2 regions of the Rhizobacter sp. P2_G4 genome follow, and region 2 is predicted to be linked to the other one. Evidence: riboswitches for the same ligand, from Rfam matches in the RefSeq annotation. Region 2 holds a riboswitch; the other holds the start of a gene.
The links. A riboswitch is a leader RNA that binds a small molecule or an ion and turns the genes downstream of it on or off. The one in region 2 is predicted to bind thiamine pyrophosphate.

Region 1 (7,100 bases), on a different contig from region 2:
GTCAGGTGAATGAAGGGCAACCGCAAGCCGGCGTGGATGGTGAAGTAGTCGACCCCTTGCTCGGCCTGCTCGATCAGCGTGTCGCGGAAGATCTCCCAGGTGAGGTCTTCAGCCACGCCGCCCACCTTCTCCAGCGCCTGGTAGATCGGCACCGTGCCGATGGGCACCGGGCTGTTGCGCACGATCCAGTCACGCGTGGTGTGGATGTTGCGGCCGGTGCTCAGGTCCATCACGTTGTCGGCACCCCAGCGCGTGGCCCACACCAGTTTCTCGACCTCTTCTTCGATGCTGGAGGTGACCGCCGAGTTGCCGATGTTGGCGTTGATCTTCACCTTGAAGTTGCGGCCGATCGCCATCGGCTCCACCTCGGGGTGGTTGATGTTGGCCGGGATGATGGCGCGGCCGCGTGCCACTTCTTCGCGCACGAACTCCGGCGTGATGATCTTTGGGATGCTGGCGCCCATCGGGTTGCCGCGCAGGCGCTGCTCGCGTGCTTCGTCGGCCAGGTACTCGGCCATCCATTCGCGCTTGCCGTTCTCGCGCAGCGCCACGTACTCCATCTCGGGCGTGACGATGCCGCGGCGTGCGTAGTGCATCTGCGTCACGTTGGCACCGGCCTTGGCGCGCCGCGGTGTGCGTTGCAGCGCGGCGGCGGCGCGGCGCAGTGCCTCGATGCGGTCGGCCTCGTAGGCCTCGTGCTTGATGCCGTCGTCCAGCGCATGGCGGATGCGGCCGGTGTAGCTCTCCGTGTCGGCACGCTCGGCGATCCATGCATCGCGCACGCCGGGCAGGCCGCGCGTCACGTCGATGCTTGCCGTCGGGTCGCTGTACGGGCCCGAGGTGTCGTACAGCGCGACGGTCTCGCCGTTCGTCAGGCTCACCTCGCGCAAGGGCACGCGCACGTTGTCGCGGCTACCGGTCAGGTAGGTCTTCTGCGAGGCTGGGAACGGCTCACGCGTGAGGGTGAGCAGGGCTTCGAGCTTGTCGGGTGCGTTCATCGAGGTTCCTTCGTGAGCAGTGGCTACGCATGCTCCGAAGGTGACCCCGGCAGCCCCGGCCACGATGGGCCTTGGGGTCAAGGGTGACAGCTCTTCTTTCGCCGGTACTAGCCGGATCAAGTTCGCGGGTTTGGTTGGTGACCATCTCAGCACGCTGTCCACGTGCACCCCGGAGCGAGGGCGATTGTGTGCCCATTTTTTGAGCCGGTCAACGCTCGGTTGTTCTCGGTCCTTTGACGCGATCTGTTCGAGTTTGAGAGCTTCGATGAGACGCGGCGTCTGGTACGGTTCGCGTTTCTCGAGCTCTCAGCCTGCATGTTCCGACCGACGACACATCTCGCCTTGCTCTGGGTTGCCATGATGTGTGCACCAGTCGGAGCAGCTCAGGCCATTGAGAGCCAGTGCTTCGGCACGGTGAGCAAGGGTCGGATCGAAGGCAGCGTGAAGCTCCCTGTCAGCGGACCCAACTTCACCGCATACAGCACGCTGGGCGCCACGGCCGGCCGCACGCATGTCCATTCGAAGGTCTCGGATGTGATCGTCTCGGCCTACGCGGCGCTGGCGGTTGCGGACCCGTCCGTCACCTACGTCTATGGGGAAACGGGTTGGCCGTCCGGCGGCCGCATCCGGCCTCACCGTACTCACCAGAATGGCTTGTCCATCGACTTCTTCGTGCCGGTGCGAAACAAGGCGGGCAAGTCGGTACCGCTGCCCACGGGCCCGACCAATCGATTGGGCTACGATATCGAGTTCGATGCGAATGCGAAGTACGAGGACTACCAGATCGATTTCGTGGCGTTGTCAGAGCACCTTTACCAGCTGCATGTCGCTGCCAAGGCCAGGCGTGTGGGCATTGCGCTCGTCATCCTCGACAACGCGTTCTTCCCGAAGCTCTTCTCTACGCCCCGCGGCCCCTATCTGCGGCAGAACCTGACGTTCATGAAGGGCAAGCCGTGGGTGCGCCATGACGAGCACTACCACGTTGACTTCAGCATGCCATGCAAGCCGGCTCCTGCGTGAATCAGATTCCTTGTACGCGGTCCGCCAGGTAGGTGTACTTGCTGCGTGAAGCGCTCAGGCGCTCGCTGCTCAACTCGGCGAACACGAGCGCCTCGTCGCGTTCAGCCACCATGGGCGCTTCACCATCGGGTGCCACCACGCAGCTCAACCCACCGTAACGCAGGCTGCCCTCGCTGCCGCAGTAGTTGGCATAGGCCACGAACACCTGGTTCTCGACGGCGCGCGCCGGCACAAGCACACGGGTGACGACGTCGAAGGCTTCCATGTTGGCGGTTGGCACGATGATGGCATCGGCACCCGCGATGGCGAGGCGGCGTGCGGTTTCGGGGAACTCGATGTCGTAGCAGATGCACAGGCCGATGCGCCAGCCGTTCAGCGAGCCCAGCGCTTCGCTGGCGTCTCCGGGCATGAACATCGAGCGGTCGAGGTCGCCGTAGAGACAGGTCTTGCGGCAGCGGCCGAGCGTGCTGCCATCGGCGCCGAGCAACTGCGCGGCGTTGTAGACGCTGCCGTTCTGGCCGCGTTCCGGGTAGCCGTAGGCGAGAGCGATGCCGTGGCAGCGCGCGATCTCGGCTGCGGCTTGTGCGCTCGGGCCGTCCGCCGCTTCGGCGAGCCGTTGCACGGCGTCGACCCCGATGTCGTAGCCGCTCAGGAACATCTCCGGGCAGACCAGCAGCTCGGCGCCTTGCGCGCGCGCGATGGCGGCCTGCCTGTCAAGCCGCTGCAGATTGCCCGCCACGTCCAGCGGCAGCGGGTTGCATTGCCAGAGCGCGACGCGAAGCGTGGGTGACACGGCGCTTACTCCGGCAGGGCGATCGGGCCGATCTCTCGGAACACATCGCCGGGGCCCGGGTTGTCGGCATGCGTGGCCCCGCCGAAATGGCGGACGATGCCCCACACCGCATTCAGCGAGGTCTGCACCGCGCCTTCGACCCACGCGGGCGTGAACGACACGTCGTCGCCGGCGATGAAGATGCCACGCTGCGCAGCCGGCATCGCGTCTTGCATGAAGTGCGCGTACATGCGCTGGTTGTAGCGGTAGTGGCCGGGCAGCGCGCCCTTGAACGCGCCCAGGAAGTGCGGGTCGGCCTCCCACGAGACGGTGATCGGGTCACCGATGATGTGGCTCGCGATGTCGACGTTGGGGTAGATCTTCTTCAGCGAATCGAGCGCCAGGCGCACGCGCTTTTCAACCGAGTGCGGCAGCATCTTCAGTGCATCGCCCATCCACGAATACGTGAGGCAGATGACGCCGGGCTTGCCGGGTCCGTGGTCGAAGAGGTAGGTGCCGCGGGTGAGCCGGTCGGTCAGCGTCATGCTCATCACGTCGCGGCCGGTCACCGGGTCCTTGTCTTTCCAGAACGGCCGGTCGACCATCACGAAGGTCTTGGACGACTGCATGTAGCGCGTGCGGTCGAGCGCCATCCACATCTTGTGCGAGAAGAGCGTCTCTTCACAGTCGATCTGCGTCGTCAGCAGCCAGCTCTGGCAGGTGGCGAGCACCGCGGCGTAGCGGCGAGTGTCGCCCCAGCAGTCGGTGAGGGCCAGACGCCCGTCGGCCTCGCGGCGGATGCGCGCGACACCGGCGCGCGTAGCGCCTGCGTGCAGCGAGGCGAGCGTCGTGCCCTGCGGCCAGTGCGCCATCTGCTCGGGCGCGTGCTGCCATAGGCCGATTGGCACTTGGTCGACGCCGCCGACGATGAGCCGCTGGTTCTCGTCGAAGGCGTTCACCACGACACGCAATATCTCAAGCATCGAGTTGGGGAAATCGGAGTCCCAGCCGCCGGTGCCGAAGCCCACCTGGCCGAACACTTCGCGGTGGTGGAACGACAGTTTCGAGAAGGCCTTCGACGTGGCCACGAAGTCGTAGAACGTGCGGTCATCCCACAGCGGCACGAGCCGGTTCCACAGGGCCTTGAGCGCCTTCACGTCGCGGTGGCGAATGGCGTCTTGCACGGCGTTGAAGTTGGCGCCGTCTTCCAGCGCCTCGGCCCAGGCCTGCGCCACTTCACGAAAGAGCGGCGGCAGGTCGTCGAGGTGGCGCGCGTAGTGGGTTTCGCCTTCCAGATCGATCACCGTGCTGCCCGATGCGTCGGTCAGCGGGTTGGGGAAGGGCTCGGACTTCAGTCCGAGCTGGTCGACGTAGTGATAGAAGGCCGTCGAAGAGATCGGGAAGCGCATGCCGCCGAGTTCGGCGATCACGCCCGCCGGCCCCTCGAAGCGCTGCGAGCGCAGGCGCCCACCCATCTTCGAGGCTTCGTAGACGACGGGCTTCAAGCCCAGCTTCATCAGCTCGTAGGCGGCCACCAGGCCCGCCATGCCCGCACCGATGATCGCGACCTCGGCACCGTGGTGCGCTGTGGGGATGGAACCCAGCCCGGCCGGGTGCTTGATCCAGTCGTCGAACGCGAACGGGAAGTCGGGGCTGAAGCCGGTGACGGGGCGGGGCGTTGCGTCGGCGGATGAAGGGATCAATGTCATGCGGGGCTCGGCCTTGAAGGCAATCGGCGCTGGTTGCCCAGCTTGCCTTCAATGGTACGAGCCCGACGCACTTGGCGCCGAAATGCGCCGTTCTAGTTTTGCCGCCTGTCGATCGCGGCGCGTGCGATGTCGAAGCCCGCGCTCAGCGCTTCGTCGAAGGTCGCGTAGTCGGTGATGTACTCGATCGTCCGGCTGGGCTCGCCATGCGGCGTGCCGTGGATCAGCACGGCGATGTAGCTGCCTTCGCGCACGACGTCTTGCACCACGTTCACATCGACCTCTCGCCCTTTGTAGCGCGCGAAGGCGCTGCGCGAGTCCGGGCGAGGCGACGTGATCCGGTAGGCCTGCAGCGTGGCCTCACCCACGGCAGGCGTGCGGTTCACGGAGGCGGTGCGGCCGGTGATCGAGGCCATCGCCATGCTCCCGTCAGGCCGAAGCCCGCATCCCGGTGGTGCGGGTGGCGCGAGCAGCGCGGGTTGAGATGTCGCCACGCACTGCGCGCAGGAATACCGCCAGCGGCGTGGCAGCGATGAGGGCGCGCAGTTCGTTCGCGAGGGGCGACTGGTTCGAGGAGGTCTTCATGTTTTTCCTTCAGTTATTTGAGTGAATCGAGTCAGGCGCCACTCACGCCCACCAAGGTGTCCGCGACGGTGCGCACGCGGTGCCGTTCTGCACGGAGCACCACCGGATTGCGCAACCACTCGACAGCAAGCGCAACGCGCTCAGCAACATCGATCAGGAACGACGGCTTCCGGGTGGATGCCGACGTCTGGCTCGAAGCGATCTGTTGACGGTGCGTTTCCATCTGCCCACTCCTGGTTCGGTGATGCCTTGTCGATGAAGGAATATTGGGTGCCACCACTCAACAAGTAAAGCGAGTTTTATTGCCACTTGAATGCAATAATTTTGTGGTGAACGGCACTCACAGGGCAGCACGGCATGGACATCACGCTCGCAAGAACCTTTCTCGACATCGTGGCGGCTGGCAGCTTCGTGAACGCCGCCGAGCGGCTGCACGTCACGCAGACGGCCGTGAGCGCCCGCGTGCGCACGCTCGAAGAGCAGGTGGGTGCCAAGCTCTTCGTCCGCAACAAGGCGGGGGCCACGCTCACGCCCGCGGGCGAGCAGTTCACGCGCTACGCCTCGATGCTGGTGCAGGTGTGGGAGCGCGCACGCCACCAGGTGGCGGTGCCGCCGGGGCGGCAGTCGGTGTTGACGATCGGCTGCGAGATCAGCCTGTGGGACCCGCTGTTGCTCGACTGGCTGCTATGGATGCGCACGGCGGCGCCTCACCTCGCCCTGCGCACCGAAGTCGGCTTCCCATCGGACCTGATCGACCGCGTCGCCTCCGGCATGCTCGACATCGCGGTCGTCTATGCGCCGCAACAGCGGCCGGGCCTGCGCATCGAGCTGCTGATCGAAGAGAAGCTCGTGCTGGTCACCACGCTGAAGAAGGGCCATGAACTCGACCCGGAGCACTACGTCTACGTCGACTGGGGCCCCGAGTTCGCCGCGCAGCACAGCCTTGCGTTCCCTCACCTCGGCAACACCGGCGTGATGGCCGGACTCGGGCCGCTCGGCCGTGAATACGTGCTAGCGGCTGGCGGCTCAGGCTACTTTCGGCTTGCCGTGGTTCGCCGCCACATCGAGAGCGGCAAGCTGCGCCGCGTGCGCGGTGCACCGGAGTTCCTGTACCCGGCCTATGCGGTGTTCGCCGAGGGCGCGGACGCCAACGTGGTGAACCCTGCGCTCGACGGTCTGCGGCACGCGGCGGGCTCCGCCACAGCGGAGCCCGCTGCCGCACCGGCGCCCCGCCGGTCGACGAAAGCCCGCGCCATCCGCTAGCCGCGGGCGTCGGCGCCGCCGGTGGTTCAGTTGAAGCTCAGGCTCCCCGCATTGGCGCTCGTCAGCTTCTTGTTCTTGAAGTCGACGACGAAGTGATCACTGGGCTTGCCGGAACCGAGGCCCTTGAAGATCGAGAAGACCTGCTTGAACTGGTTCTGGAACAGCACCTCCACGGCGTTCTGGTCCGATGGCTTGTCGCCCACTTTCACGATGGCAGCCGGCGCCGCCGGGAAAGCCGACATCAGCAACTTGTACTGCTTCACACGCGTCTCGCCCATGTCGCGCAGCGAGAGTTCGCCAGCGTAAACGGTGCGATGGAAGTCGCCGTAGAAGTCGTAGGCCGTGACGGTGGCCATCGCGTCGAAATCGAGGCCGGCGTCCGTTGCGAGTTTGCGGGCTTTCGAGCTGGCCTGTGCCCAGTCGGCCGCCAGCGTGTCGGCTGCCACCGCCGTGCCTGTGGCCGTGCCGACAGCGGTGCAGGCGGCAGTGAGTGGCACCACGCCCGGCACGTCTTTCAGCTGCGAGAACGTGACGGCCGTCTGCAACTGCGTCATCGTCAGCATCTGCGCGAGGTTGAGGCTGGTGGCGGCTTCCTTCATCTCGCAGGGCCAGTACTCGTCCATGAATCGCAGGCGGGAGAGTTCACCAAAGTAGTAGTGCGTGAACTTGCCGTAGCTCGTGGTGTCGAGCACCGCACGGTTCCAGCGCTTCGCCACGTCGGCCGGTGCGCTGCTGGATTGCAGCCACGCATATTCG
Region 2 (7,100 bases):
GAACGGCATACGCAACTCGTGGCCCGCTGACATGCCGGTCGGGGTGATCTTCCCCAACGATGCCGACATCGAAGACCTGGTCGACGACCTCCCTCGCCTGAGCCTGGTGGCGTTGCAGTTTCCGAAGTGGACTGACGGCCGTGCCTACAGCCAGGCCCGCCTGCTGCGCTCGCGCTTTCGCTTTGCCGGCGAAGTGCGCGCCGTCGGCGAGGTGCTCGTCGACATGGTGCCGCTGCTCAAGCGCACCGGCTTCGATGCCACGGTGCTGCGCCACGACCAGTCGCTCGACGCTGCTGAGCGAGCGCTGCGCTTCTTCCCTGGCCACTACCAGGCAGACGTCAACGAGCATCGCCCGCTGTTCGCGCGCCCACCCGAAGAAGCGTATTCCAACGTCGAAGATTTCAACCAGGCAGGGTCGGCCATATGAGCGCCATCACGCTGTATGACCGGCTGACGCCGGATTTCGATGCGCGCGTTGCGCATGCGGTCGAGGTGCTGAAGCAGGCCGCGGCCGAGCACCCCGGCAAGGTCGTGCAGGCCACCAGCCTGGGCGCCGAAGACATGGTGCTGACCGACCTGATCGCGCGCCACAAGATCGACATCGCCATCGGCACGCTGGAGACCGGCAAGCTGCACCCGCAGACGGTGGCACTGATCCCGCGCATCGAAGAGCGCTACGGCCTGAAGGTGGAGGTCTACCGCCCCGAGGCCGAGGCCGTGATCCACTTCGTGAAGAACTACGGTGAGCGCGCGATGTACGACAGCATCGATCTGCGCAAAGGCTGCTGCGGCATCCGCAAGCTTGAACCGCTGTCGCGCATGCTTGCCAGCCGCACGGCCTGGGTCACCGGCCTCCGACGCGAGCAAAGCAACAACCGCGGCGACGTGCCGTTCAGCGAGCCGGACGACAAAGGCCGCATCAAGTTCAACGCGCTGGCCGACTGGAGCTGGAACGACGTGTGGCACTACATCGCCGCGCACGACGTTCCCTACAACCCGCTGCATGATGAGTTCATGCCGAGCATCGGCTGCGAGCCCTGCACGCGTGCCATCGCCGTGGGAGAAGACTTTCGCGCCGGCCGCTGGTGGTGGGAAGACGAGAAGGCCAAGGAGTGTGGCCTGCACGTGCATGGCGCTGCTGACGACGCCAACGCGGCTGCTGTATCGATGATCGGAGAACACAAATGAACGCCCCGCTGACGGTGGAGCAATTGCTCCCCGCCCTCGACCACACCCATCTCGACTGGCTGGAAGAAGAGGCCATCTTCATCCTGCGTGAAACGGTCGCCGCCTTCGAGCGCCCTGCCCTGTTGTTCTCCGGCGGAAAAGACTCGTGCGTCGTGCTGCGCCTGGCCGAGAAGGCCTTCAAGTCGAAAAGCAAAGACGGCGAATACAAGGGCCGCCTGCCCTTCCCGCTGCTGCACGTCGACACAGGCCACAACTTCCCCGAAGTGATCGAGTTCCGCGACCGCCGCGTCGCCGAGATGGGCGAGCGCCTGGTCGTCGGCCACCTTGAAGATTCCATCAAGCGCGGCACCGTGCGCCTGTCGCACCCGCTGGAGTCGCGCAACGGCCACCAGACCGTCGCACTGCTCGAAGCCATCGAAGAACACCGCTTCGATGTGCTGATGGGCGGCGCCCGCCGCGACGAAGAGAAGGCCCGCGCCAAGGAGCGCATCTTCAGCCACCGCGACAGCTTCGGCCAGTGGCAGCCGAAGGAACAACGCCCTGAGCTGTGGACGTTGTTCAACACCCGCATCAAGCCGGGCGAGCACATGCGCGCCTTCCCGATCAGCAACTGGACCGAGCTCGACGTGTGGCTGTACATCGCTCGCGAGAACATCCCGCTGCCGAGCCTGTACTACAAGCACGAACGCCAGGTGATTCGCCGCAAGGGTCTGCTGGTGCCCTTGACCGAGGTCACGCCACCCGAAGCCGGTGAGACGGTCGAAACGGCCGAGGTGCGCTTTCGCACCGTGGGCGACATGACCTGCACCTGCCCAGTTGAAAGCCCGGCCACCAACGCCACCGAGATCGTCGCCGAGACGCTGAAGGTCACCGTCAGCGAGCGCGGAGCAACCCGCATGGACGATCGCACCTCCGACGCGTCGATGGAACGTCGCAAGAAAGAAGGCTATTTCTGACCCACCCCCGAAGCGCTGCGCGCCTCCCCCTCAAGGGGGCGCCGCCGGTGGCCTGGCAAAGCCAGTTCCACGGCGGCCGCTGGATCAAAAGCAATTGAGAATGAGATGACCACGCAAGCAATCAAAGACCACCGCGCACTGCGCTTCCTCACCGCCGGCAGCGTTGACGACGGCAAGAGCACGCTGATCGGCCGCCTGCTGTTCGACAGCCGCGCCATCCTCGCGGACCAGCTCGACACGCTGGAGAAGCGTGCCGCGGGCGCGCCCATCGACCTCTCGCTGCTGACCGACGGCTTGGAGGCCGAGCGCGAGCAGGGCATCACCATCGATGTGGCCTACCGCTACTTCGCGACCAAGGAGCGCAAGTTCATCATTGCCGATGCGCCTGGCCACGAGCAGTACACCCGCAACATGGTGACGGCCGCAGCCGGCAGCGATGCCGCCGTGGTGCTTGTCGACATCACCAAGCTCGATACGCATGCCGTGCCCGTGCCACTCCTGCCGCAGACGCGCCGTCATGCACTGCTGGCCCATCTGCTGCGTGTGCCCAGCATCGTCTTCGCGGTGAACAAGCTCGACGCGGTGAGCGACCCGGCGCAGGCCTTCGAGGCCGTCAGCATCGCGTTGCGCGACTTCGCCAAGCAGGCTGGCATCGAAATCGCCGGCATCATCCCGGTCTCTGCGCTGCGGGGCGACAACGTGACCCAGCCGCTGGACGCCACTTGGTACAACGGCCCGTCGCTGCTGCAGTTGCTGGAATCGCTGCCCGCGCTGCAGGAACGCAAGGACGGCGATCTGCTGATCCCCGTGCAATACGTCAGCCGCGAAGGCGAAGGCACCGGCAACCAGCCGCGCTCGCTGTACGGCCGCGTGGCCCACGGCCGCGTGAAGGCCGGCGACACGGTGCAGCTCTTCCCGAGCAACCAGATCGCCACGGTGGCCGAAGTGCGGCTCGCCGGCGAGGTGGTCGACGTGGTCGAGGCCGGCCAATCCGCCGGCGTGGTGCTCGATCGCCAGCTCGACGTGTCGCGCGGCGACTGGATCGCCACGCCGCAGACCATCCATGAAGCTCAGCGCTTCTCGGCCACCCTCGCCTGGCTCGACACCGAGCCTGCCGTGGTGGGCCGCAAGTACTGGGTGCGCCATGGCAACCGCTGGGTGCAGGCACGCATCGCCAGCATCGAAAGCCGGCTCGACATCCACACGCTCGAAGCGATCGAGGCCAACCAGCTCGCGGTCAACGAGATCGGCCACGTGATCATCGAAACGCAGCAGGCGTTGCCAGTGGAATCGTATGAATCCAACCGCGTGGGCGGCTCGCTCATCATCGTCGACCCCGCCAGCAACCGCACCAGCGGTGCGCTGCTCGTGAAGGGTGCCGCCTGATCATGGCCGGACGCGTGATCTTCATCGGTGCTGGCCCTGGGGCCGCCGACCTGATCACCTTGCGCGGGGCACGCTTGCTCGCGCAGGCCGATGTCGTGTTGTTCGACGCCCTCACCGACCCTGCCCTGCGCGACTTCGTACCGCGCGCCCGTTGGCTCGATGTCGGCAAGCGCGGCTTCTGCGACAGCACCGGCCAGACCGCCATCAATGCCTTGCTCGTGAAGTGCGCTCGGGAAGGCGGCACCGTGGTTCGCCTCAAAGGTGGCGACCCCAGCGTGTTCGGTCGGCTGGAAGAGGAGCTTCATGCGCTCGCCGAAGCCGGCATCGCCTGCGAAGTGGTGCCCGGCGTCACGGCGGCCATCGCGGCGGCAGCCAGCAGCCAGCGGCCGCTGACACGCCGCGGCACCGGCCGCAGCGTCAGCCTCGCCACCGCGATGACGCGCAGCGGCGATCTGAACGCCACCCGCACAGCCGACACCGAAGTCTTCTACATGGCCGGCAAGCAACTGGCCTCGTTGTCTCGCCAACTCATGTCCGCCACCTGGCCTGCGGAGACGCCGGTGAGCGTGGTGTCGCGAGCCGGCTGGCCCGACGCCTTGCACAGCGACCACACCGTGCGCACGCTGGCCGAAGCAGGCGTGCTGCACGCAGGCAGGCCGACCATCGTGACAGTCGGGGCCGGAGCACGTGCGCTGAACAGCCCTTTGCCAACAGAGCCATCCGTCGCGACCTGCGGCGAGCCTTTAAAATCAATGGCTTCGCCTGTCGGCGATGCCCGTCCAACTGCCACTTCAAAGCCAGAGCCATGACCCACGTCGTCACCGAAGCCTGCATCCGCTGCAAATACACCGACTGCGTGGACGTCTGTCCCGTCGATTGCTTCCGCGAAGGCCCGAACTTCCTGACCATCGACCCCGACGAGTGCATCGACTGCGCAGTCTGCATCCCCGAGTGTCCGGTCAACGCCATCATGCCGGAGGAAGACGTGCCCGGCGACCAGCAGCACATGATCAAGATCAACGCCGACCTGGCCAAGAGCGGCTGGCCCAGCATCACCAAACGCAAGGCGCCCTTGCCCGATGCCGACGACTGGAAAGACAAGACCGGCAAGCTGTCCGAACTGATCAAGTAGTAGTCAACGCAACACCATGGAATTGAACGTCAACGTGGAGATCTCCAAAACCGCCAACTCGCACGAGGGCCCGATCGAGACCGATGCGGTCATCGTGGGCGCGGGTCCGGTTGGCCTGTTCCAGGTGTTCGAGCTCGGCCTGCTGGAGATCAAGGCCCACATCATCGATTCGCTTGCCTACCCCGGCGGCCAGTGCATCGAGCTGTACCCCGACAAGCCCATCTACGACATCCCTGCCGTGCCCGTGTGCACAGGCAAGGAGTTGACCGATAACTTGCTGAAGCAGATCGAGCCCTTTGGTGCGACCTTCCACCTCGGACAAGAAGTGACTGTCGTGCAGAAGCAAGACGACGGCCGCTTCTACGTCGAGACCAGCAAGGGCACGCGTTTCCTCACCAAGACCATCTTCATCGCTGGCGGCGTCGGCTCCTTCCAGCCGCGCCTGCTGAAGGTCGACGGGCTCGACAAGCACAACGAGTCGCAGGTGTTCTACCGCGTGAAGAACCCAGCCCAGTTCGCGGGCAAGAACCTCGTGATCGTCGGCGGCGGTGACTCGGCCCTCGACTGGACACTTAACTTCGTGCAGGAAGGCCCGCACAAGGCGGAGAGCGTGATCCTGCTGCACCGCCGTGACGGCTTCAAGGCCGCGCCGGCCAGCGTTGCGAAGATGAAGGAACTGTGCGACGCGTATGAGATGCAGTTCCTCATCGGCCAGATCACCGGTATCGAAGAGACCGATGGTCGGCTCACCAGCGTGAAGGTCACCGGCAGCGACGGCATCACCCGCGTGGTGCCGCTCGATGTGCTGATGGTTTTCTTCGGGCTGAGCCCCAAGCTCGGCCCGATTGCCGAGTGGGGCCTGAACCTCGAGCGCAAGCAGATCGTCGTCGACACCGAGAAGTTCGAGACCAACACGCCGGGCATCTTTGCCGTGGGCGACGTCAACACCTATCCGGGCAAGAAGAAGCTGATCCTGTCGGGCTTCCACGAAGCGGCGCTCGCTGCTTTTGGCGCGGCGCCATACATCTTTCCGGAGAAGCGCATTCACCTGCAGTACACGACCACCAGCCCGAAGTTGCACAAGGTGCTTGGCGTCGAGACGCCGACGTTTGATTGAGCCCCCCAGTCGCTGCGCTCCTGCCCCCAAGGGGCGCCGCCTGGCGGCCCGGCAAAGCCGGTTCCGCGGGCGTGGCTTGATGAGGCACTTCGCTTCGCTCGTGCTGTTTGTCTGCTCAGCACCGTTCGTGCTGAGGTCTCGAGGCGCAGCGCATAGCAGTACGCAACTTCCCGATCTCTGAATCGGTTGATAATCCGCTCGCTGCGCGCTCTGCGCAGCACTCGCTAGGGGTGTTGAACGCTCGTTCTGAAGGCAGAGCAGCGGTCGACTGAGAAAGTCCCTTTGAACCTGATTGAGGTAATCCTCGCGCAGGGAAGCATGCACAAAAGCCCGGCCGTGTTCACGGATCCGTGGCCCGTGTCAGCCGACCTGCCATCGATCTATGGACATCACGATGGCAACCAATCGCTCGTTCCGCTTTTCACGCTCTCCCATTGCTGCTGCGGCCTTGTTGCTCGCCACGGTCGTCCATGCACAGACGACGACGCTTGCGCCTGTCACTGTCACGGGCAGGGCCGACCCTGCGGCCGGCGTTTCGGGCTGGGGCAATGTGCCCTTGTCGCAGACGCCGCTACAGGCCACCGTCCTCACCGCTGAACAGCTGAGTGACCGCGGCGCACTGCGCCTGGCCGATGTCGTGAAGATCGACCCGTCCGTCAGCGACGCCTATAACTCCGAGGGCTACTGGGACTTCCTTGCCGTCCGCGGTTTTGTGCTCGACAACCGTTTCAACTACCGGCGCGATGGCTTGCCCATCAACGCGGAAACCTCGATCCCGCTCGAGAACAAGGACCGCATCGAGATACTCAAGGGCACGAGTGGCATCCAGGCCGGCACCAGTTCGCCGGGCGGGCTGGTGAACCTCGTGGTCAAGCGCCCTACCGACGCGCCGCTGCGCAACGTGCAACTCGGCTGGCGCGAGCACGGCTCGGTGCTGGGTGCCGTCGACATCAGCCAGCGGTTCGGCGAGCAGCAGGTGTTCGGCGTGCGGGTGAATGCAGCCTATGAACACATCGACCCTCGGCTGCGTGATGCCAAGGGCGAACGCAACCTGATGTCGGTGGCAGGCGACTGGCGCATCAGCCCGAGCACGCTGCTCGAAGCCGAGTTCGAGACGAGCCATCGCTCGCAGCTGAGCCAGCCGGGCTTCAGCATGCTCGGCTCCACGGTGCCGGCGCCGGTCGATCCGCGCATCAACCTCAACAACCAGCCCTGGTCGCAGCCTGTGGTGATGGACGCGAACACCGCCTCAGTCCGCGCCACCCACAACATGGGCAGCTGGCGGCTCACAGCGCACGCCGCCACCCAGCGCTTGCGCACA

Region 1: another riboswitch for thiamine pyrophosphate. It lies ahead of thiC (phosphomethylpyrimidine synthase ThiC); the one in region 2 lies ahead of AC1DYS_RS23825 (TonB-dependent siderophore receptor).

The regions. Positions count from the first base shown of each region.
Region 1 covers NZ_JBFUFG010000010.1:55,923-63,022, reverse strand. Annotated here, with positions in the region: gene thiC (phosphomethylpyrimidine synthase ThiC) at 1-998, opposite strand, end outside; TPP riboswitch at 1,075-1,180, opposite strand; gene AC1DYS_RS26080 (penicillin-insensitive murein endopeptidase) at 1,314-2,018, shown strand; gene AC1DYS_RS26075 (carbon-nitrogen hydrolase family protein) at 2,020-2,811, opposite strand; gene AC1DYS_RS26070 (flavin monoamine oxidase family protein) at 2,817-4,499, opposite strand; gene AC1DYS_RS26065 (hypothetical protein) at 4,592-4,912, opposite strand; gene AC1DYS_RS26060 (hypothetical protein) at 4,926-5,081, opposite strand; gene AC1DYS_RS26055 (hypothetical protein) at 5,113-5,304, opposite strand; gene AC1DYS_RS26050 (LysR family transcriptional regulator) at 5,439-6,344, shown strand; gene AC1DYS_RS26045 (metallophosphoesterase) at 6,371-7,100, opposite strand, start outside.
Region 2 covers NZ_JBFUFG010000007.1:300,610-307,709, forward strand. Annotated here, with positions in the region: gene AC1DYS_RS23790 (DUF934 domain-containing protein) at 1-427, shown strand, start outside; gene AC1DYS_RS23795 (phosphoadenylyl-sulfate reductase) at 424-1,188, shown strand; gene cysD (sulfate adenylyltransferase subunit CysD) at 1,185-2,144, shown strand; gene AC1DYS_RS23805 (sulfate adenylyltransferase subunit 1) at 2,250-3,530, shown strand; gene cobA (uroporphyrinogen-III C-methyltransferase) at 3,533-4,339, shown strand; gene fdxA (ferredoxin FdxA) at 4,336-4,662, shown strand; gene AC1DYS_RS23820 (NAD(P)/FAD-dependent oxidoreductase) at 4,679-5,779, shown strand; TPP riboswitch at 5,996-6,111, shown strand; gene AC1DYS_RS23825 (TonB-dependent siderophore receptor) at 6,174-7,100, shown strand, end outside.